DNA from 3 places in the Nocardiopsis sp. L17-MgMaSL7 genome. Region 2 is predicted to be linked to each of the others. Evidence: predicted binding sites of a transcription regulator. Region 2 holds the regulator's gene; each other region holds the start of a gene.
What was found. Region 2 encodes LexA, which represses DNA repair genes until DNA is damaged. Its sites were predicted from a motif close to TCGAACANNTGTTCGA; they were not measured.
Positions count from the first base shown of each region.

Region 1: the regulator LexA is predicted to act here: its motif matches at 4,765-4,780, upstream of BDW27_RS04990 (DUF6504 family protein).
Region 3: the regulator LexA is predicted to act here: its motif matches at 2,774-2,789, upstream of BDW27_RS23505 (DUF6504 family protein).

Region 1 is NZ_QGTF01000002.1:529,504-536,968, reverse strand. It holds gene BDW27_RS05005 (SPFH domain-containing protein) at 1-617, shown strand, start outside; gene BDW27_RS05000 (quinone oxidoreductase) at 824-1,789, opposite strand; gene BDW27_RS04995 (serine/threonine-protein kinase) at 1,864-4,341, opposite strand; gene BDW27_RS04990 (DUF6504 family protein) at 4,867-5,154, shown strand; gene BDW27_RS04985 (GNAT family N-acetyltransferase) at 5,232-5,849, opposite strand; gene BDW27_RS04980 (peptidoglycan recognition family protein) at 6,001-7,131, opposite strand.
Region 2 is NZ_QGTF01000002.1:402,247-409,711, forward strand. It holds gene BDW27_RS04430 (vitamin B12-dependent ribonucleotide reductase) at 1-1,514, opposite strand, end outside; gene nrdR (transcriptional regulator NrdR) at 1,643-2,119, opposite strand; gene lexA (transcriptional repressor LexA) at 2,728-3,456, shown strand; gene BDW27_RS04445 (S9 family peptidase) at 3,506-4,597, shown strand; gene BDW27_RS04450 (hypothetical protein) at 4,613-5,284, opposite strand; gene BDW27_RS04455 (hypothetical protein) at 5,281-5,898, opposite strand; gene leuS (leucine--tRNA ligase) at 5,981-7,465, opposite strand, start outside.
Region 3 is NZ_QGTF01000016.1:89,636-97,100, reverse strand. It holds gene BDW27_RS23520 (LPXTG cell wall anchor domain-containing protein) at 1-193, opposite strand, end outside; gene BDW27_RS23515 (DivIVA domain-containing protein) at 856-1,542, shown strand; gene BDW27_RS23510 (M48 family metallopeptidase) at 1,660-2,586, shown strand; gene BDW27_RS23505 (DUF6504 family protein) at 2,803-3,063, shown strand; gene BDW27_RS23500 (NUDIX domain-containing protein) at 3,342-3,812, opposite strand; gene BDW27_RS23495 (GNAT family N-acetyltransferase) at 3,852-4,433, opposite strand; gene BDW27_RS23490 (ROK family transcriptional regulator) at 4,492-5,724, shown strand; gene xylA (xylose isomerase) at 6,001-7,158, shown strand; gene BDW27_RS23480 (hypothetical protein) at 7,235-7,465, opposite strand, start outside.

The DNA of each region.
Region 1 (7,465 bases), 130 kb from region 2:
GCATCAACAGGGTCGAGATCAAGGCGATCGACCCGCCGCCCACCATCAAGGAGGCGATGGAGAAGCAGATGCGGGCCGATCGCGACAAGCGCGCTGCCATCCTGCACGCCGAGGGTGAGCGGCAGTCCCGCATCCTCAAGGCGGAGGGCGCCCGCCAGCAGGCCATCCTGGAGGCCCAGGGTGACCAGCAGGCGGCCATCCTGCGGGCCGACGGTGAGGCCAAGGCGATCGAACGCGTCTTCCAGGCCGTGCACTCCAACAACGCCGACGCCAAGGTGCTCGCCTACAAGTACCTGGAGACGCTGCCGAGCCTGGCCGAGGGCGAGGGCAACACCTTCTGGGTGATCCCGGGCGAGCTGACCGAGGCGGTCAAGAACGTGAGCCACGCCTTCGCCGGGGACGCCGCCCGGAGCGTGCCCTCCACCACCAAGGACGGGGAGGGGGAATCGGGACCGGCGCAGATCACCGGCCCGGACCCGGCCCAGTCGTCCGACGCCGCGCAGGCCGCGCAGGAGGCGGCCCAGGCCGCGGAGCAGGCCGTCGCCGACGCTCGGGACGACGTCCGAAGAGCCGGTGCGCGGATGGGCTCCCCACCGGAGTCCGACGACGAGGGCTGAGCCGGGCGGGGAGACCGGGCGGGTGGGGCGCCCAAGCGTGACGGTGTCACGAGTCGGCGCCCAGCCGGTCCGGGAACCGCCGACCTGCGAGTGACCAGCCGGCCGGAGGCGGGCCCCGAACCGGGACCCGCCTCCGTTTCACGGGTGGGGTCGGTGTCCGACCGCTCCTCGCGCGCTCCCGCCCGGGAGCCCGGGCGGGACGGTGCTCAGACCAGCAGCAGCTTGCCGGTGGTGCTCCGCGAGGCGAGGTCGGCCTGTGCCTCGCCCGCCTGGCCCAGCTCGTACCGGCCGCCGATACGCACGTCCAGAGCGCCCTGCCCCACCAGCTCGAACAGGTCGCCCGCCCGCCCCAGGAGCTCCTGCCGGTCGGCCACGAAGTAGGCGAGCGACGGCCGGGTCAGGTACACGGCACCCGCGCTGTTGAGCCGCTGCGGGTCCACCGGTTCCACCGCGCCGCTGGACTGCCCGAACAGGGCCAGGACACCGCGCGGACGCAGCGAGTCCAGACTGGCGTCGAAGGTGTCGCGGCCGACCCCGTCGTAGACCGCCGCCACGCCCTCACCGTCGGTGAGCTCGCGGACGGCCGGGGCCACCGGGGCCCGCGTGTACCGGATGACCTCGTCCGCGCCCGCCTCCCGGGCGATCCTCTCCTTCTCGTCGGTGGACACGGTGCCGATCACCCGCGCGCCGCGCGCCTTGGCCAACTGGGTGACGAGCAGCCCCGTACCGCCTGCGGCGGCGTGCACCAGCACGGTCTCGCCCTCGGCCACCGGGTGCACCGAGTGGGTGAGGTAGTGGGCGGTCATGCCCTGGAGCATGAGCGCGGCGGCCTGTTCCGTGCTGACGGCGTCGGGTACCGGGACGAGCAGGGAGGCACTGACGACGGCCTGGTCCGCGTACCCGCCCGGGGCCATCGCCCAGCCGACCCTCTGGCCGACCCGCAGGTCCGTGACGCCCTCGCCCAGGGCGGCGACCGTCCCGGCCGCCTCCATCCCCGGAACGTAGGGGAGCGGGACCTGGTAGGCACCCGAGCGCTGGTAGACGTCGATGAAGTTGACGCCTCGGGCCTCGACGTCCACGAGCGCCTCACCCGGGCCCGGGGCCGGAGTCTCGGTCTCGGTCAACCGCAGGACCTCGGGCCCGCCGTGCTCCTTGATGACGATCGCGCGCATGGTTCTCCTCGGTGGGTGATGGGGGCCGCCACCGGGGCCGTGGCGCGGCCTTCCGCCTGCCTCGGAGTCCCGGTTCAGTCGTCGACGTTGATCCTGTGCAGAGCGTAGTCCGTGTAGAGCGCGGCGATCGGTTCGGTACCCGGGCCGGGGCGCATGACCACGCCGACCCTCCGCCGCTCCTCGTCGTCGAGTTCGCCGTCGTCGGGCAGCGGCTGCTGGTCGGTGGCGGAGAGCACGAGTTCCTCGTTGACCCACATGCGCAGGTCGATGTACGGGTCCTCGCCCTCCTCGGCCACGTACTCGCAGGCGAACTTGAGGTTGTTGGTGACCAGGTCGTCGACCTCGACGTCGTAGGGCAGCCCCCTGACGTCGGACTCCTCGTCGATGAGGTCGAAGGGCTCGAACCCCCTGACCTCCGTGGTCTCCGCGATCGCGGTGTCCCCGCTCTCCTCCGTCACCCGGCGGATCTGCGCCTGGGCGCCGTCGAAGCGCAGGAGCGCCTCGTACATGGTGCGTTCGTCCTCGCCGGACTGGTCCCAGCAGCGCACGCCGAAGCTGGTCTCCGCGGGGCCTTCGAGCGGAACCAGGTTGGTGCTGATGAGGACACGGTCCGGGGTCTCCCTGTCGTAGGGGACGATCGTGCCCCGGGAGTCGTTAAGCGTGGGGTCGAGCTGGAACACCACGGCGTTCTGCTCGGCCCAGTAGCCGTCCGAGTAATCCGGGTCCTCGGGGTAGAAGGTGCGGGCGTCGGACCAGCCGGGGTCGGTGGCGAAGTCCGTGACGTAGATGCTGGTGGTGTCCTCGGGCGGATCGTCCGAACCGGAGAGCAGGACGGTGGCGCCCACCCCCGCGACCAGGACGACGGCGAGCGCGGCGCCGCCGATGAGCATGACCCTGCGACGACCGCCCGGTTTCCCGCCGTTGGGCGGCACCGGAGGCTGCCCGGGCCCTTGGGGGCCGCCGGGGCCGTGCGGACCGTTGGGGGCGCCGGGGCCGCCGTGGCCGGAGTGGGCGGGCATCCCGTGGGAGGGCGAGTTCCCGGCCGGGGGCTGGTGGTGCTGGTTCGGGCCGAACCCGCCCTGGCCCACCGCGCCGTACCCGGCGTTGGGGTGGGGCTGTTGCGGGCCGCTGGTCGGCGGGTGTCCACCGCCCGGTCCGGAGTGGCCCCCCGCTCCCGACGCGTAGTGGCCGTGGCCGCCCTGCTGCGGACCGGACGGCAGGCTCTGGGGGTGGGGGAGATGACCCTGGGGGTAGTGCCGGGCGTGCTCGGCGGGCGGCGCCGACTGCTGGAACGGGGGCTGCTGGAACTGCGTCTGCTGCTGCGGGGCCTGCTGGAACTGGCCCGGGTGGGGCGGCGTCTGTTGGTTCGGCTGGGACTGCTGCGGCGTGGAGAACCGCGGGTCCGGAGGGGGCGCCTGCGGCGCCTGGGGTTGATCCTGTGGCGGAGCGGAGCTCGCCGGAGGGGCGGAGGGCTGGTCCTCCGGCGGAGTGACGGGCTCCGTCGGATCCGGTGCGTGCGAGTCCTGCGGCGCGGAGCCCGCCGAGGGGACCGTGGCCCGACCCTCCGGAGGTCCCTCCAACGGCGTGGTGGCGTCCTCGACCGAAGCCTGATCCCGAAGCTCGGGCTCGGTGGGCTCCGGAGGTCGGCCGGGCACCGGCGTGCTGCTCGGCGGCGCCCATGAGGTGCTGATCGTGCGCCTCACCTCCGCCTCCTCCGGCTCCTGCTGTCCGGTCAGATGGGCCAGCAGCTGCTGGGACGTGGGACGGTTCTCCGGCTTCTTGTCCAGCGCGGTCCCGACCAGGTCCACCAGGCTCGGGTCGAGTCCCTCCAGCCTGGGTGGTGCCGTGGAGATGTTGTGCAGCACCGCGGGGACGGTACCCGCGTCGAAGGGCGCACGGCCGATGCCCGCGAAGGCCACCAGGCAGCCCCATGCGAAGACGTCGGCCGCCGCCGTGGCCTGTTCCCCCAGGATCAGCTCGGGCGCCATGTAGGAGGGGGTGCCCATGAGCTGGCTGGACCGGGTGACCGCACCGCTGGAGTCGTCCAGGGCGCGGGCGATCCCGAAGTCGATCACCTTCGGGCCGACCGGAGAAAGCAGGACGTTGGCGGGCTTGAGGTCGCGGTGCACGATCCCCGACCCGTGGATCGCCGTCAACGCGGCCGCCACACCCATGGCCAGGCCGTCCAGGGTCCCGCCGTGCATCGGCCCGCCGCCCCGGACCGCCTGGTCCAGGTTGGGTCCGGGCACGTACTCCGAGACGATGAAGAGGGGTTCGCCCTCCAGCCGGGCGTCGATGACCCCGGCAGTGGAGAAGCGGGCGACCCGGCGCGCGGAGGCGACCTCGCGGGCGAAGCGCAGCCGGAAGGACTCGTCGTCGGCCAGGTCGGGGTGGATCAGTTTGACGGCCACGGAATGGTCGGCGGCGTCCTTGGCCAGGTACACGGTGCCCATGCCACCGCGCCCCAGGCGGCCGACGATCCGGTAGCCGTCGAGTTCGCGCGGATCGCCTGCGCGCAGGGGTTTGCCGCTTTCGTGTCCGTTGGACGTCACAGTTGGGGGTCCCTTGTATGGATCGTGTGATGCGCGCCCATCAGCGTACCGATCTCGACACGCCGGCGCGTTCTGGTGGTTCCGGCCGTTGAAGCGGGCCGGAACTGGGCTGATTCGAGCTGTGGTGGGTGGTCCACCGGGCCGGGGCCGGGGCGGGGGCTCCGGGCGGGAGGTGGCGGTCGGCCCCGCCGAATGCGTCCAGCCGAAGGCTCCCGAAGAGGCGGGCCGACTGTGGGTCGGATCGGCGGTGCGCGGACGGAGGGGACCGGCGGGGTTGTTGACGGACGTTCGATCAAGGACACGGATGAGCGCGCGTGCCGGGCGCCGATCGGGCGGCGGAGCTCGCGGGCACGTGGAGGTGCTACCCGAGGTGATGTCGAGAACGCGGAAACAGTTCCAAGGAAGCACCGCTTTCGATAGGATTCGAATACTTGTTCGAATGCCTGGCCGTACTTCCCCACGGACGGGCCCTTCCGGTGGTGTGCGCTCGTACACGGCCGGACACCAGGCAAGAGGAGTCGGTCGATGGTGGGGGGAACTGTCGTGGGGCGGTACTTCGGGGCGAAGGTGAGGGTCGTCGAGGACGAGGGCCGACCCACCCGTTTCACCTGGGAGGGCCGGGTGTACGGGATACGCAGGATCATCGACCACTGGGTCACGCTGCGCCGCGACTGGACCCCCGGTGCGGGTTCCCAGGTGCCCGAACGCAGACACTGGCGGGTGGAGGCGGGCTCGGCCTACGCGCAGGGCGTGTACGAACTCCGCCACGACGCCTCCACCGGTGAGTGGTCGCTCAGCCGGGTGTGGGGCTGATCAGAGACCGCGGGGCCCGGGGCGGTCGGGGCAGGGAACCGGGGTCGCCGGAGAGCGGGGGCTCGGGTCGGCGGGCGTCACGGCCCGACCCGGTCGGGTACAGGAGGCAGCCCCGTACCACGGACGACGTCGCCCGGGACGAGGCCGAACGAGGCCAGGTCCGACCTGCCCTCGTGCAGGGGCATCGCGTTCCGGTCGGTCCCCTCGCGGACGAACCCGGCGGCCTCGGCCACCCGGCACGAACCGGTGTTGCCCGTGGCGGCCTTGAGCTCCACTCGCTGGAAACCCTGCCCGAGGGCCCACCGGGACACGGCCACGACCGCTTCGGTGGCCAACCCGCGGCCACGACCCCACGGCGAGATCCAGTAACCGATCTCGGTGACCATGGCGGCCCACTGCGTGCGCAGCAGCGCGACCGACCCGGTGAACCGGCCCGTCGCCTTGTCCACCACGGCCCAGTGCTGGCCGTCGCCGCCGGTACGGATGGCCGGGGCGACGTTCAGACAGAAGTGCTCGGCTGACTCCCGGGTGTAGGGCAGCCCCGGCGCGGGCAGGGGGATCCACCGCTGGAGCTCGGGGTCCACGCACGAGGTGTACACGTCGTCGATGTCGTGTTCGAGCAGGGATCGCAGGCGCAGGCGCTCGGTCTCCAGGATGACCGCGGGCATGATCGGAGCGCTCTGGACTGTGGCCATGCGTGTGTTCCCCCTGTGCGTACGACCGCCGGGTGGTTCCGGGCACCGATCAAGATACGACGTCCCACGGGCGTGTGGAACCGAGTTCCGTCGACCCGCCCACCCGCACTCTCCGGCGGTGGGGAGTCGGAACGCCCCACCGCCACGGGGTTCAGAGCAGACCGTCGACGACCCTCTGCCGGATGACCGTGTCGAACACCTCGGAGAAGGCGTTGCCCGGGCACTCGGTCTGGAGCCAGTCCCGGTGTCGGGCCACCGCCTCCTGCTCGGTCGCCACGCCGGTGTCCGGGTGCACGTACTCGATCCGCTCCGCCGCGTCCACGCCGGTGAGGGCGCTCAGGACCCGTAGGACGTCCACGAGCGAGTCCTGGGCCGCCCGCGTCGGCAGCTCGTCGGTGAAGTCGCCGAGCAGGCACACGCCGATGTTGCCGTGGTTGAACCCGAACGCGTGGCCGCCCGTCACCGACTCGGCCAGGCCCGGCAGGGGGACCCCTCGGAAGATCGGGAGGCCGCCACCCGAGTGGCGACCCTCGTAGATCCCGCCCTCCGGGTCGATCAGCAGGTGGTAGCCGACGTCGCCCCACTCCTGCTGCACCGCGTGCAGGTGGTAGACGGCGCGCACGTCCGCCGAGTGGTCGTCCGTGGTCGCCATCGCCGTGTGGTGCACGGTCAGCGCCTGAACCCGGTGGAACTGGGCGGTCCACAGGTCGTTGCCGTCCTCGTCGAAGCGCAGCGACTCGTCGGCGCCCCACCCCGCCCGGGTGCGCACCCGCAGGACGGAACCGCCGGTGAGGGTGGTGACCCCCTCGTCCTCGGCGGACAGCGCCACCCGCTCCTGGCCGCCGAGCCGCAGCTCCTCACCGTCGTGCAGGTTCAGGGCGGTCGTGTCGGCGCCGTCCGCGCCGCGCACCTCGTAGCCGGTCGCTCCCTCGGGGGCGCGCGCCATGGCGGAGGCGGAGGGCGACAGGTGCTCGGGTCCGGCCGTGTGGAAGTGCAGGTCCTGCCAGCCGCCCAGCCCCTCGGCGGTCTCGAAGCGCACTGCGGCGTTCTCGGAGACGGAGTCGGGCGCCTGGGTGACGGAGACGAGGTCGAAGCGGCGCTCGGGGCGGACGACGGCGCCGGTGACGTCGGCCGGTTCGCTGAGGATCCTGGGCGCGGTCAGGGCGGCGGAGGAGTCTCCGGTGGTCCGCGCGGAGGCGGTGGCGGAGGCGAGCAGAGCCGGGGCGATCGCGGAGAGTCCGGTCACGGTGGTGGCACCGGCGAGGAAGTGACGCCGTCGCATGGCGAGGTCCGTTCCGATTGGGGGCGAGTACCGGGAGCAGGGGTGTTCGGGTACCGGCAAAGAGTGCCACAGGGCCGTGACGCACGGCATCCGACGCGCTTGCGCCGCGGTTCCCCAGTGGGCCCCGCGCCGGGCCGAAACCACAGACCGCCCCGCCCCCAGCGGTCCCCAGGGCTCGGGGAGAGGGACGGGGAGTGGGTCGGGGTCCGGTCCTGGCCGCAACCCGCTCCCTGACGAGCCGAAAGCCCTCCCCTGGGCCGATACGTGGATCGGAGAACCAGAAAATGTACGCACGGTGTTCGAGTGGTCGCACAGTGAGATGGGGTGGTGCGCG
Region 2 (7,465 bases):
GTGCGCAGGCCGTCGTTGGCCGCCGCGTGCTTGCGCATGACGCGCTCGTGGGCGCTCTGGTTGCGCCCGTATCCGTCGTAGGGGCCGACCACACCGGCCAGTTCGGCGCTTCGGCGGTAGGCGGCAGCGGTCATCAAAGAGGTGACGGCGGCGGCCACGGCCCGTCCGCCCTCGGAGTCGTAGGCGTGGCCGGTGGCCATCAGCAGCGCGCCCAGGTTCGCGTACCCGATCCCCAACTGCCGGTAGGCGCGGGTGGTCTCACCGATCCTCTCCGTGGGGAAGTCCGCGAAGGTGATGGAGATGTCCATCGCGGTGATCACGAGTTCGGTGAGCCGGGTGAACCCCTCGACGTCGAACGTGTCGTCCTCGCGCAGGAACTTCAGCAGGTTGATCGAGGCCAGGTTGCAGGACGAGTCGTCCAGACTGAGGTACTCGCTGCAGGGATTGCTCGCGCTGATGCGGCCGGTCTCGGGGTTGGTGTGCCAGTCCTGGATGGTGCCGTCGTACTGGATGCCCGGGTCGGCGCACTCCCACGCGGCGGCGGCCATGCTGTGGAAGAGCTCCTTGGCGTCGACGGTGGCGATGACCTCGCCCGTGGTGCGGGAGGTCAGACCGAACTCGGAGCCGGTCTCCACCGCGCGCATGAACGCGTCGGACACGCGGACGGAGTTGTTGGCGTTCTGGTACTGGACGCTGAACATGTCGTCGCCGCCCAGATCGACGTCGAAGCCCGCGTCGCGCAGCGCGCGGATCTTGTGCTCCTCGCGCGCCTTCGTCCCGACGAACTCCTCAATGTCGGGGTGGTCCACGTCGAGCACCACCATCTTGGCCGCGCGACGGGTGGCGCCGCCGGACTTGATGGTCCCGGCGGAGGCGTCCGCGCCGCGCATGAAGGAGACCGGGCCCGAAGCGGAGCCCCCGGAGGACAGCAGCTCCCGACTGGAGCGGATGCGCGACAGGTTCACCCCCGCGCCGGAGCCGCCCTTGAAGATCAGCCCCTCCTCCTTGTACCACTCCAGGATCGACTCCATCGTGTCCTCCACGGAGAGGATGAAGCACGCGGAGACCTGGGCCTTCGAGGTGGTGCCGACGTTGAACCAGACCGGGGAGTTGAAACTGAAGAGCTGGTGGGCCAGGGCGTACTTGAGTTCGTGGTCGAAGACCTCGGCGTCCTGGTCGGAGGCGAAGTAGCCGTGCTCGCGGCCGGTACTCGTGTAGACGCCGACGACGCGGTCGATGAGCTGTCTGAGGCTCGACTCGCGTTCCGGGGTGCCCACGGCCCCCCGGAAGTACTTGCTCGCCACGATCTGGGTGGCGTTCACCGACCAGGTGACGGGGAACTCGACGCCGTGCTGCTCGAAGTTGACGGTGCCGTCGCGCCAGTTGGTCATGACGACGTCGCGGAGTTCCCATTCGAGGGTGTCGTACGGATGGACGCCCTCGGTGGTGTTGACTCGGCCGATCGTCAGGCCCTTGCCCCCGCGCCTGGTCGTGCCGTTCGTCCTTCGCGTCATGGCGACCCCTCCCCGAAGGTCATGCGCGGACCCGGCGGTGACCGCGCGGACGTTCATGTGTGTTCGGGGTGGTGCGGAAGGCACGGTCTCTGCCCGGCTCTCCGCCCACCATGCGGCGGCCTCCGGGGTTACCCGGTGGTGTCGACCGCGGGTTCTCCCTCGCGGTCCTCCCGCAGGCTCGCGATCTCGGCCTCGAAGTCGGCGAGGCTCTCGAACCCACGGTAGACGCTCGCGAAGTGCAGGTAGGCGACCTCGTCCAGGTCACGCATGGGGCCCAGGATGGCCAGGCCGATCTCGTGGGCGGGCACCTCGGCCACGCCCCGGCCGCGGATCTCCTCCTCGACCTGCTGGCCGAGTTTGGCGAGGGCGTCCTCGGAGACGGGACGGCCCTGGCAGGCGCGGCGTACCCCGGCGATGATCTTGGTGCGGCTGAAGGGTTCGGTGACCCCGGACCGCTTGGCCACCATCAGCAGGACGGTCTCCTGGGTGGTGAAGCGCCGCTCGCAGACGGGGCAGGTCCTGCGGCGCCGGATGGCCGCGCCGTCGTCGGTGGACCTGCTGTCGATCACCCTGGTGTCCGGATGACGGCAGAACGGACAGTGCATCCCGGTTCACCTGGCTTTCCTGTACCCGACCAACAACCCTGGAGGTCTACTTAACCACAACTTATTGACCACAGCCCCCATGTCAACACCAGATGTTGTGGTCGAACCTAGGCGTTGGGGCGGACACCCGCAACCCTGCCGACGGCGTGTCCCCAAACCCGGAACAGGGGCGGCCAAGGAACGGGGTTCGAGGAGGTGGAAACGGGGATGCGCGGCTCCGGGAGACGAATCCAAGGATAAGGGGGCGCGGGCGCGCGGCTCGACGCCCGCCACGCCTCGGCGCCGACCGAATTCCCCCCTCTCCTGTCAGCACGGAGTGGCGGCGGGGCACGGCGAGACGAACCCCATACCGGAGCGCGCATTCCACGGACAACGGCCACGGCGAGCGTGTACACACATAAGTCCGGGCCACCGGAAATCGGGACGCGAAAACACAATGCGAAATCCGTGCGCGCCCTCGTCCACACGTTCTCGAACGCTTGTTTGATATCACCGTGTGCAACGACTAAAGTTGACCTTGATTTCACACCGGCTTCGCCGTCCGGTCCGCGTGGCCGATCCGGCCACACACAGGCCCTGACCGAACCGAACACCGAGGAGGCCCGGCCGTGCCGGAGGAGAACCCCGGAGCCGTCGGCTCCGGACCCACCACCGTTCTTTCGCCCGTGGACCCGGGCCCGCCCGGGTCCGACACCCCCAAGCTCACCGCACGTCAGCAGAGTGTCCTCAACTGCATCCAGCGGTACGTCCGGGAACGGGGTTACCCGCCGTCCATCCGGGAGATCGGCGACACGGTCGGCCTGTCCAGCCCCTCCAGCGTGGCGCACCAGCTCAAGGTGCTCCAGCGCAAGGGTTACCTGCACCGGGACCAGAACCGGCCGCGCGCCGTGGAGCTGCGCACCCCGGGCCGTGAGGCCTCCCAGACCCTCACCCAGGAGGAGCTCACCGCCGACTCCACCAGGGCGGCCTCGGTGCCGCTGGTCGGCCGGATCGCGGCCGGTGGCCCGATCCTGGCCGAGGAGGCCGTGGAGGACGTCCTGGCGCTGCCGCGTCAGCTGGTCGGCGAGGGCCGCCTGTTCATGCTCACCGTGGTCGGCGACTCCATGATCGACGCCGCGATCACCGACGGCGACCTGGTGGTGGTCCGTCAGCAGCAGACCGCCGAGAACGGTGACATCGTCGCGGCGATGCTGGACGACGAGGCCACCGTCAAGGTGCTGCGGCGGGAGCCGGACGGGCACGTGTGGCTGATGCCGCGCAACGACGCCTACGAGCCCATCCAGGGTGACGAGGCCACCATCCTCGGCAAGGTCGTCACGGTCATGCGCCGGGTCTGAGCCCAGGTCCCGGAGCCGGGGGTGGTGGGCGTGCCGATACGCTGAGGGCGTGTCGACACCTGCCTCCGCCCCCGTGTCCCCTTCCCCGAGCCGACCGCGCACTGCCCTGGCCGCGGCCCTGGTCGCCGGGGCCCTGCTGGTCTCCGCGTGTACGCCCAGCGACGGTGACGGCCCCGCGCTACCGGGTGCCGCCGGGCAGGAGCGCGAGGTCTCCTTCGAGGGTGGCGGTTTCACCGTGCCCGGCACCTTCACCGCTCCCTCCGGCGCCGGCGAGGGCTCCGTCCCGGGGGTGCTCATCGTCTCCGGCAGCGGCCCCACCGACCGGGACGGCAACGGCGCCGCGCGACCGGACGCCAACACCAACCTGAACCTCGCCCGGGTGCTGAGCGGTGCGGGCGCCGCTTCGCTGCGCTACGACAAGTTCGGCAGCGCCGATCCGGCCGACATGAGCGCGGCCGAGGAGGAGGCTCTCGACCAGCCGGTCGACCCCCTCGTCTTCGACCGGCAGATGGCCGCCGCCTACACGGAGCTGGTCTCCCAGCCCGAGGTGGACCCCGAGCGCACGGTCATCCTCGGCCACAGTGAGGGCGCCCTGTTCGCGCTGCGCGCCCACGAACTCCTCGACGCCGAACCCGCACTGGTGCTGGCCGCTCCGCCGGGCACCCGCATGCTGGATCTCATCGACCGCCAGGTGTCCGAGCAGATCCGCACCGCCGAGGCCCAGGGCGGTGTCGGCGAGGTGACCGCCGCGCGCATGCTCTCGGACCTGCGGGCGGGCCGGGCCGCCGTGCGCGCGGGCGGGGAGCTGCCCGAGAGCGACACCACGGGGCTGTTCGACGAGAACAGTGCGGACTACCTGACCTGGATCGACTCCTTCGACCCCGTGGAGCTGGCCGAGGGCCTGCCCGGGGACACCCCGGTACTGGTCCTGTGGGGCGACCAGGACGCCCAGGTGAACGAGGAGGAGGTCGACCGGCTCATGACCGGTCTGGACGGCGCCGAGCGGGTGGACCTGTCCGGGGTGGACCACATCCTGCGCGAGTACGACGACACCCCGGGGGCCGCCGCCCTCGACGCGGACCGTGCCTTCTCCCCCGACGTCACCCCGGCGCTGGAGCGGTTCCTCGACGGTCTCTGGTAGCCGACCCGGGAGCCGCTAGTCGTCCGCGGGCGCGGGCAGCTCTTCGACGACGGCGCGGGCGAGGATCTCGGCCTCCTCGGCGGCGGCCACACCGTCCATGGAACCGATCGCGTCGTAGTCTGTGGCGGCCGTGTAGCAGGACTCCACGTACAGGTTGGAGACCCGCACACCCACGCAGCCCACCTCGAAGGCACCCTCCTCGACCCAGGTGAGGGCCTCGTCCCCAAGGCCCTCCACGGGCTGGGCGTCGCTCTCACCGGCGGTGGAGCGCAGGGTTTCGGCGGCGGTCTCCGGGCCTGCCTCGACCGGGGCGGCGACCAGGACGAGGGTGGCGGCGGAGGGCACGGAGGCCCCCGCTCCCTCGGTAGTGGCCCAGCGACACTGCCACCCGGCCCCGAAGGGGTCCTGGGCGCTGCCGACGGTCTCCTCGATCTCCCTCTCGTAGCCGGGCACCAGCTCCTCCAGGGCCTCGGTCTCACCGGTCCCGCACTCGGGCGCGGCCTCGAACTCGCCCAGTTCCACGTCGTCCCGCAGCAGGAACCAGACAAGCCACGCGGCGAGCGCCAGCACGGCCACGACCAGGACGACGAGGAGGGTGACGGCCAGTCCCCGGCTCTGCGGCGGGGTGGTTCCGGGGTCCTCCGGCTGCCCGAAGGCGGGTGGGGGCCCGGGGTGGGGGGTGCTCACAGGGCCTCTCCCAGTTGTTCGGCGAAGGCCACGACGGTCTCCTGGGCGCGGTCGTAGGACATGGGGTCGTCCTCGTCCATGGCGCTGTAGGAGACGCGGACCAGCAGGTTGTCGCTGTGGAAGGCGAGTTCGGCGGTGCCGGGGACCTGGCCGCGCCAGACCTCGGCCTCGGCGCCGGTTCCCAGGGCCACGGAACGACCGCGAGCCGGGGCCATGGCGGTCTGGGCCCGGGCTGCGGACTCGTCACCGGTCACGGCCGGTTCGGCGGAGGCGTCGGTGAAGCGCGCGGACAGATCGACCCGCAGGACCCCCTGCTCCTCGGCGTCGAGTCCGGCGGTGGTCCACACGCAGGAGGTGCTCTCACCGCCCGCGAGGGGGCCGCCGTCGTCCGATTCCAGGACGGCACCGGGCAGCGCCTCGGCTATGGCCTCCTCCGGGACCACGCCGCACGGTGGCGCCGTGGTGTGGGCGTCACCGCCACGGGGTTGGTCCGGGTCTTTCCCCGTGAGCCAGAGACCGCCTCCGACAGCGGCGGCGGAGACCGCCACCGTGCCCGTCACCACGATCGCCGCCCGCACCCAGGGTCTGGGTCCGGAACCTGTCGCAGATCCCACCCGGCCACCGCCTCCCCATCAGTTGTCACGCCCAAGGTAGAGGGCGGTGGCCGCCACCGCGACCACCGCCCCGTGCGACGGATCAACCGACGACGATGTTCACCAGCTTGGGTGCGCGGACGATCACCTTGCGCACGGTCTTGTCACCGATGAAGCTCTGGGCCTTCTCCGAGGCCAGGGCCAGGCGCTCCAGCTCGGCGGCGTCGATGTCGGGGGACACCGAGAGCTTGTCGCGGACCTTGCTCTGCACCTGCACCACGCAGGTGACCGACTCCTGGACCAGCAGTTCCGGGTCGGCCTCGGGCCAGTTGCCGACGGCCACCGAGCCGCTGCGGCCCAGCTTCTCCCAGCCCTCCTCCGCGATGTAGGGCGCGAACAGGGACAGGGCGACGGCCACGAACTCGGCAGCCTCGCGGACGGCCGGGTCGGCGGCGCCGGGCCCGGAGTCGATCGCCTTGCGGGCGGCCGAGACCAGTTCCATGCAGCGGGCGATGGCGACGTTGAAGCGCTTGTCCTCGACCAGGGCCGTGATCTGGTCGATGGAGCGGTGCGTGAAGCGGCGCAGGTCGGTGTCGCCGGTGGAGGGGTCCGTTCCGGGAGCGCTGCCCGCACCGGCCTCACTCATCACCCGGTAGGCGCGGTTGAGGAACTTCTGCGCGGCGACCACGGACACGTCCGCCCAGTCCACGTCCTCCTCGGGCGGGGAGGCGAAGAGCATGGTCAGCCGGACCGCGTCCACACCGTAGGCGTCGATCTCCCTGCCCAGGTCCACGCCGTTGCCCAGCGACTTGGACATCGCCCGGCCCTCGTTGATGACCTGGCCCTGGTTGGTCAGACGGCGGAAGGGCTCGGTGAAGCCGACCATGCCCATGTCGTAGAGGACCTTGGTGAAGAAGCGCGCGTACATCAGGTGCAGCGTCGCGTGCTCCTTGCCGCCGATGTAGTGGTCGACGGGACCCCACTTGTTCACCTCCTCGGTGTCGAAGGGGGCCGTGTCCAGGTGCGAGGAGACGTAGCGCAGGAAGTACCAGGACGAGTCCACGAAGGTGTCCATGGTGTCGGTGTCGCGCTCGGCCGGACCGCCGCAGGACGGGCAGTCCACCTGCAGCCACTCCTTGGCGGCGGCCAGCGGGGAGATGCCCTTGGGGGCCAGCTCGGCGCCCTGGAGGTCGGGCAGGGTCACCGGCAGCTGCTCGTCGGGAACGGCCACCTCGCCGCAGGAGGGGCAGTGGACGATCGGGATCGGGGTGCCCCAGTAGCGCTGGCGGGACAGCAGCCAGTCGCGCAGGCGGAAGTTGACCGTGGCGTCGCCGGTGCCCCGCTCACGCAGGATGCCGATGATGCGCTCGATGGCGTCGGTCTTGGTCAGGCCGTCGAGGGGGCCGGAGTCGCGCAGGACGCCCTCGCCCGCGGTGGCGACGCCGGTCTCGGCGGGGTCGGCCTCACCGGTCTCGACCACGACCCGCACGGGCAGGTCGAAGGCGAGGGCGAAGTCGAGGTCGCGCTGGTCGTGGGCGGGCACCGCCATGACGGCGCCGTGGCCGTATCCGGCCAGAACGTAGTCGGC
Region 3 (7,465 bases), on a different contig from region 2:
AGTCCGAGACCGTCTGGTCCTTGGTGATGTAGGTCTGCGTGGGGCTGGAGGCGCCGAGGGCCGAGGCGTAGCCCCACCCGTAGGTGTCGGCGTGGGCGGGCGAGGCGGCGGCCAGGGTGAGGGCGCCCAGCGCGGCGAACGCGGCACCGCCCTGGAGCACGCGGCGCGCGGAGATTCGAGAAGCGTTCTTCAAGATCAATCCTCGTTTGGATCGTCCAGGCCCACATGGGTTGGGGCCAGGCCTGGTCTGGGCTTCCACCGCCGGAACACAAAGGCGGGAAGTCTCGGAACGCGGAATCACGGACCAGGGTCGAATGGGGGACGGCCAAGGCACACAGAAGCCTTTGACCTGCGAAAACAGAGAGCGTGCACGGTTTCGGCCCGCAGAGGGCAAGAGCCGGAAGAACCGGCCGAGTGGCTTTCCATTCCCTACGGAGACAATACAGTCACCACAAAGATCAAATGCATGATCACTGATCTCAAAAGGGTCACGATGAATCTCCGAACGCACTGAGTAATCAGTGTCGACAATTCCAGTAATTCTTTTTGATTCCGGTAAACCTTCACCGGAGTGGGGCGTCTTACAAGGAAGACGCGCCCGGGAGGACACCTGGTCAGGGCCGGAGTCCACGTCCGCACCCGGCCAGAACCACCGGTCGTATGGCATGCGCCACGTCCCCTCGGCATAATGCGAGCCATGAGTTCCCCCAGCCCTCGCGCACCCGCCGTTCGAGTCGCCGAGCGGCGGAGAACGCCTGCGGGCCGCCGCCCGCCGAACACCGGCGTCCGATCCGGCGACCCCGAACGCACACGCGGACGCTTGATACCGCACCTACGAACCTCGTGAACTGCACAATGGGGACCATGCCTCTGACACCGGCGGACATCCGCAACAAGAAGTTCCACACGGTGCGTCTGCGCCCGGGCTACAACGAGGAGGACGTCGACGCGCTTCTCGACCGGATCGAGGCGACCCTGGTGGCACTGGAGGGCGGTCCGCGTACGGGACCGCTGCTCACCGCGGACGAGATCCGCAACTCCCGGTTCCGCACCACCCGGATGAGCCCCGGCTACCGCGAGGACGAGGTGGACGACTTCCTCGACCTCGTCGTCGCCGACCTCGCCGGGCGCGGTCTGGGCCAGCCCGCGTCGCCGCCTCCCCTGCCTCCGCACCCGGGGCAGGCCGACCCCGGACAGCCCCCCGGCCAGGGCCAGGGGCAGGGCTACGCGGGCCCGAACCGGACCGACCCGCAATCCGGCGGCCCGGAGATGGCCCCCCGGGACATCAGGGAGAAGCGCTTCGCCACCACCCGGCTGACCACCGGCTACAACGAGCAGGAGGTGGACGACTTCCTGGACCGCGCCGAGTACAGCCTGGAGGTCCTCCTCCAGGGGAGACCGGACCGGGCCACGCTCACCTCCGCCGAGGTGGAGCGGGTCCAGTTCGCCACCACACGTGCCCGCCCCGGTTACGACCCGGCGCAGGTGGACCAGTTCCTGGACGAGCTCGCCGAGGAGTTCCGCCGCCACGAGCGCTCCTGAGCCCGGACACGCCGCCTCCGCCACACCACACAAAGGAAAGCGCAAAGTAATATTTGTGCACAGGGAGTAGTCATTCCCTGTCAAGGGCGGCCCGAGGGGAGCAGTATGCGACATTCCATGCCGTCTTGGGGTAGCTCCCCGACGAGCGCGGTCCAGGGGATTCCAGGCTGCACCACCATCCCCGGACCGTGGCCCGCGCACCGGCCCTCCCCGCACGGGCACGCGGGCGACCCGTATCCGACCGACGCCGACACCGACGAGGAGGTCGTCCCGGCTTCGGCGCACCCCTGGGAGAGACCGCTGCTCGCGCTCAGCGTGATGGTGACGCTGGCCCTGGCGATGGTGCTGTTGAGGCTGGTGTGGTCGGTGTCGGCTTCCCTGCTGTGGACGGTGCTGGCGCTGGCCGCGGTGCTGTTCGTGTGCTGGTCGGCACGTGGTCTCCGGTACGCCCGTGAGCGCGCGGAGTCGGTACGGATGTCGCCCACCCAGTTCCCCGAGGCGTACCGGGTGGTGGTGTCGCTGGCGCAGGAGATGGGTCTGGCCCGCCCCCCGGAGGCGTACGTCCGCCCCGGACCGGTCTCGGCTCACGCCGACGCCGCCGCCCACGGCCTCCGGCGCTACCTGGTGCTGCCGGACGCCCTGCTCGACGACAGGGGCCTCCCGCGCGACCGGGAGGCCCTCGCCTTCCTCGTCGCCCACCAAATGGGTCACCTCGCCGCCGGGCACGCGGGTTACTGGAGGCGGGTGGCCACCCTCGGCGCGGACCTGGTCCCCGGCCTGGGCTCGGCGCTGTCCCGGGCCTGCGAGTACACGGCCGACAACCACGCGCACGCGCACGTTCCCGAGGGGGCCCACTCGGTGCGGCTCTTCGCCGGCGGCCCCACCCTGTACACGCGGGTGAACCTGGGCGAGATGGCCGCCCGCGCGCGCACGGACCGGGACTGCTCGCTGATGCTCTACCACCTGCTCTCGCGACGCCCCAGCAACACCCGCAGAATGGCCGCCCTGCGCGACCGCGACCGCCGCGGCCGGGTGTTCCTCTAGGAGCCGCCCCTGGCAGCCCTCACGGGCGCCACCGCCGTGAACGGCCGGAGTAGCGGGGTCGCCCGACGGCGCCGAGAGGACACTCCCCCACTGGAGGCGTTGGCGCGCGGCGATCGCGCCACAGGGCCCCGACCAGGGGGTTCTCCACGAAAAGCGACCCGTGCCACCTCCCGAAGACTTGACTCGTTCGAACACCTGTTCGATACAGTGTCCCTTGTGAGTCTCCTGAACGACCAGATCGACGTCCGTTCCACCGACCGTGGACACCCCGCCAAGTTCACCTGGCGCGGCCACACCTTCCGCGTGCGCCGGATCATCGGCGACTGGCCCGCCCGGCCCGGGGCCCCGGGTGTACCGGCCACCCACATCCACCTGCTCCGCGTCTCGGCGGAGTCCGAGACCGGGCACCCCAGCATCATCGACATCTCCCGGGACGCCGCCTCGGACCGCTGGACCATGCGGCGCCAGTGGGGCTGACGGGCGCTCCGGGTGGGGCACCAACCGGGCCGCCCTGATCCGCGCGCCCAGGCTGCCGCGCTCAGATCAGTGGGTCGGTGCCGAAGAGCTCCAGCTCACGGCCGAGCCTGCGGTGGTCGTGCTGTGCGGTCATCTCGTTCCTCCCGGTGTGGGACGAGTGAACGCAGGACGAAGGCCCCGGGGCACTCGCCCCGGGGCCTGTCGAAAACTCGGTTCAGCGCGCCGGGACTGGTTCCGGCGTCGTCGTCACTGCGGCGCGCTGCATGTCGGTCACCGTATCAGCGCTCGTAGTACGGTTCACCGTCGTCGCCACGGGCCCAGCGGACCCGTTCCAGGATGCGTTCGGCCATGGGCGGCATCTCGGACTCGGCGAACCAGTCCACGTCCAGGCTCTCGTCACCGTCGACCCGGGGCCTCCCGCCGACCGGACGGCACCGGAAGGCGAGGTCGAGGAACTGCACACGGTCGCCGTTGGGGTAGGTGTGCGGTTCCTGACCGATCACGGTGACCAGTCGGTCCACCTCGACCCGCACACCGGTCTCCTCCCACACCTCGCGGACCACCGCCTGGGCGGGCTGCTCCCCCGGTTCGAGGATGCCGCCGGGGGTGGCCCAGCGCCCGTCGTCGGAACGCTGGTGCAGGAGCACGCGCCCCTCGTCGTCGAGCACCACACCGGTCACCCCCACCAGGGGCAGGAGGGAGTGGCCGACGTGCTCGCGCAGTTGGGTGACGAAGTCCGGAACGGGCATGGCACCGACACTAACGCCGAACCGGGCGGGTCCGGCTGATCAACCACGCCCACGGCGGAGTTCGGCGTACTCGTGGTCCAGGACCGACATCAGGACCGCGTCGTGCCAGGCGCCGTCCCAGCGCAGGTGCTCACGCCACACTCCCTCGCGGACGAAACCCGACCTGGCGTAGGAGCGCTCGGCGCGGGTGTTGAAGGCGAACACCTCCAGGGCCACACGGTGCAGACCGGCGGTCTCGAAGGCGTACTCCAGGACCAGGTCGGTGGTCTCCGTTCCGAAGCTCTGGCCGGTGACCGCCATGGAGCCGAGGGCGATCCGGTAGTGCGCCTCCGCGTTGTCCGGGTCCAGGTCGATGAGCGCGCACTCCCCGAGGACCGCGCCGTCCGCCCGCGCGCGAATCACCCAGTCGGCCCGGTCGTGTCGGTGCTCGCGCGCCGTGAACAGTCGGAGCAGCTCCTCGGCGTCGAACTCCCGGTGGGTGCCGGTGAGCCTGCGGACCTCCGGGTCCATGTCCACCAGGCCGGGGATGATCTCGTGCGCGTTGGCGGCGCCGAGCGGTTCGAGCCGGACCCGGTCACCGAGGAGGGAGGGCTGGTCGCGGAAGACGTCGGGAGGCACCATGATGGGAATCCAACCAGCGCCCCCACACGCGGGCAACGGGTTTTCGACGGGGGGTACGGTGGCGGCCGGTACGGGCACGGCGGGTCTGCACACCATCCGCGAGAACAACCTCCGGGCCGTGCTGCGGACCGTCCGCGCGCTCTCCCCGTGCTCGCGCGCCGCCGTCGCCACTGCCACAGGATTGAACAAGACCACCGTGTCCAGCCTGGTCGCCGACCTCATGGACCGTGGCCTGGTCAGGGAGACCGGGCAGACCCCGCAGGGGCGGGTGGGCCGCCCCGGTGTCCTGCTGGCCCTGGACGACCGCTCCGTGGCCGCGGTCGGCGTGGAGGTCAACGTCGACTACCTCTCGGTGGTGGCCGTGGACCTGGTCCACCGGGAACTGGTGCGAGGGCACGTGCCGCTGGACGCCCGTTCCGCCGGGGCACACGCCTGCGCGGACCGGATCGCGACCGCCCTGCGCGAGGTCACCGAGGAACCCGCGCTGAAGGGCCGCACGGTGGTCGGGGTGAGCGTCGCGGTGCCCGGGCTGATCGACGCCCCCTCGGGCACGGTGACACGGGCACCCAACCTGGACTGGCGGGACGTCCCCCTCCGCGACCTCCTACGCACCAGGTTGGAGGGTTCGACTCTGGCGGAGGCCACCGTCCTGGTCGACAACGACGCCAACCTCGGCGCCATGGCCGAGTACCGGTTCGGTTCCCTGGCCGGTCTCGGCGACCTCGTGTACGTGACCGGTGAGGTGGGGATCGGCGCGGGCGTGCTGACCGGGGGCGAGCTGCTGAGGGGAGCGGGCGGCTTCGCCGGGGAGATCGGCCATCTGGAGCTGACCGCCGACGGCCCGGAGTGCTCCTGCGGGCGACGGGGCTGCCTTGAGGCGTTGGCCGGGATCGGGGCGATCCTGCGCGCCGCCCTGCCCGACCTGGTCGGGGACCTCCCCCTGAGCGGCGGGGACGTCGCGGACCTGGTGGACACCGTGGTGGCCCGCGCGTCGGCGGCCGACCCGACCGCCGTCGAGGCCCTGGAACGGGCCGGAACCTGGTTGGGACGCGGGGTGGCGACCCTGGTGAACGTGGTCAACCCCGGGGCCGTGGTGGTGGGCGGGTACTTCGTGCCGATGGCCCCGTGGCTGCTCCCCGCCTGCCGCGCACAGGCCCGGGACCGGTCCTTCGCCCCCGAGGCGGGCGGGTGCCGGGTGGAGCCCTCCGACCTCGGCATGAGCGCCGCCTCGCGGGGTGGCGCCGCCGTGATGATCCACGGCCTGGACGCGGGTGACCTGCCGCTGCCGTAGGCGGAGGCGCGGGGGCGTTCGGGGCCCCTCCCCTGCGGGCTCCCGGCCTGGTCGCTTCGCTGGAGCCCGACCGGATCGTGCTGTGCCCCGACCTCCACCACGACGCTCGCTGGCCCGTTGGACGGTCGGAGATCCACCGCCGACGATCCGGGCCGACCTCGACCAGGCGTGCGCGACACACGGGCTGGACGAAACGACCCGTTGACAATTAGTTGTGACTCTAGACAAACTGGCCGAGTCCGATGCCCTCCACGGACCGACCCCCCAGGAGCACACATGACCGACCTCCGCCCCACACCCGAGGACCGCTTCACCTTCGGCCTGTGGACCGTGGGCTGGCGCGGCGTCAACACCTTCGGCGACCCGGTCCGCCCGGTCCTCGACCCGGTGGACGCCGTGCACCGCCTCGCGGACCTCGGCGCCTACGGCATCACCTTCCACGACGACGACCTCGTCCCGCCTGGCAGCACCTCCGGAGAACGGGACGAGATCCTCCGGCGCTTCCGGGGAGCGCTCGACGAGACCGGGCTGCGGGTGCCGATGGTCACCACCAACCTGTTCAGCCACCCGGTCTTCCGGGACGGCGGATTCACCTCCAACAGCCGGGACGTGCGCCGCTACGCGCTGCGCAAGGTCATCCGCAACATCGACCTCGCGGCCTCGCTGGGCGCGCGGACCTTCGTGTGCTGGGGCGGCCAGGACGGCGCCGAGACCGAGGCGGGCAAGGACCACCGCGCGGCCCTGGACCGCCTGCGCGAGGCCTTCGACCTCCTGTGCTCGTACGTGCTGGAACAGGGGTACGACCTGCGCTTCGCCATCGAGCCCAAGCCCAACGAGCCGCGCGGCGACGTGCTGCTGCCCACGGTCGGCCACGCCCTCGCCTTCATCGAACGGCTGGCCCACCCGGAGATGGTGGGGGTCAACCCGGAGGTCGGCCACGAGCAGATGGCCGGTCTGAACTTCGCGCACGGGGTCGCCCAGGCGCTGTGGGCGGACAAGCTCTTCCACATCGACCTCAACGGACAGCGCGGCGTCAAGTACGACCAGGACCTGCGCTTCGGCGCGGGCGACGTCAAGGAGGCCTTCTTCCTCGTCGACCTGCTGGAGCGGTCCGGGTACGAGGGTCCGCGGCACTTCGACTTCAAGCCGCCCCGCACCGAGGACGTGTCCGGGGTGTGGGAGTCGGCGGCTGGCTGCATGCGCAACTACCTGATCCTCAAGGAGAGGGCCACCGCCTTCCGCGCCGACCCGGAGGTGGCCGCCGCGCTGGCCGAGTCCCGGGTCGCCGAACTGTCCGAACCCACGCTCTCGCACGGGGAGAGCGTGAAGGACCTGCTCGGGGAGGAGCTGGACCTGGAGGCGGTGGGGCCGCGCGGGTACCACTTCGAGCGGCTGGACCAGCTCGCCCTGGACCACCTCTTCGGCGTGCGCTGACAGGGGGCGCCCCCGGCGGGCGGGGGGACGTTCGCCGGGGGCGCGGGGGGCTCGGAGTCATCCGAGCGGTCTCAGATCAGCCGCCGACAGTCCCCGGGGCCTCGTCCTGGACGGCGGCGCGCTCGTCGTAGAGCCGCGCGAAGTCCCGCGCCCGCTGGCGGTAGCGCTTCGTCCAGGGTCCGAGGAAGAGCAGGTACGCGACGAACAGCAGGGTGAACGCCGCGGTGAAGAAGAAGTCGCGATCCATGCCGCTGAGCAGGTAGTTCATGATCGTCAGCGCACCGAACATCACCATTCCGACCCCGCT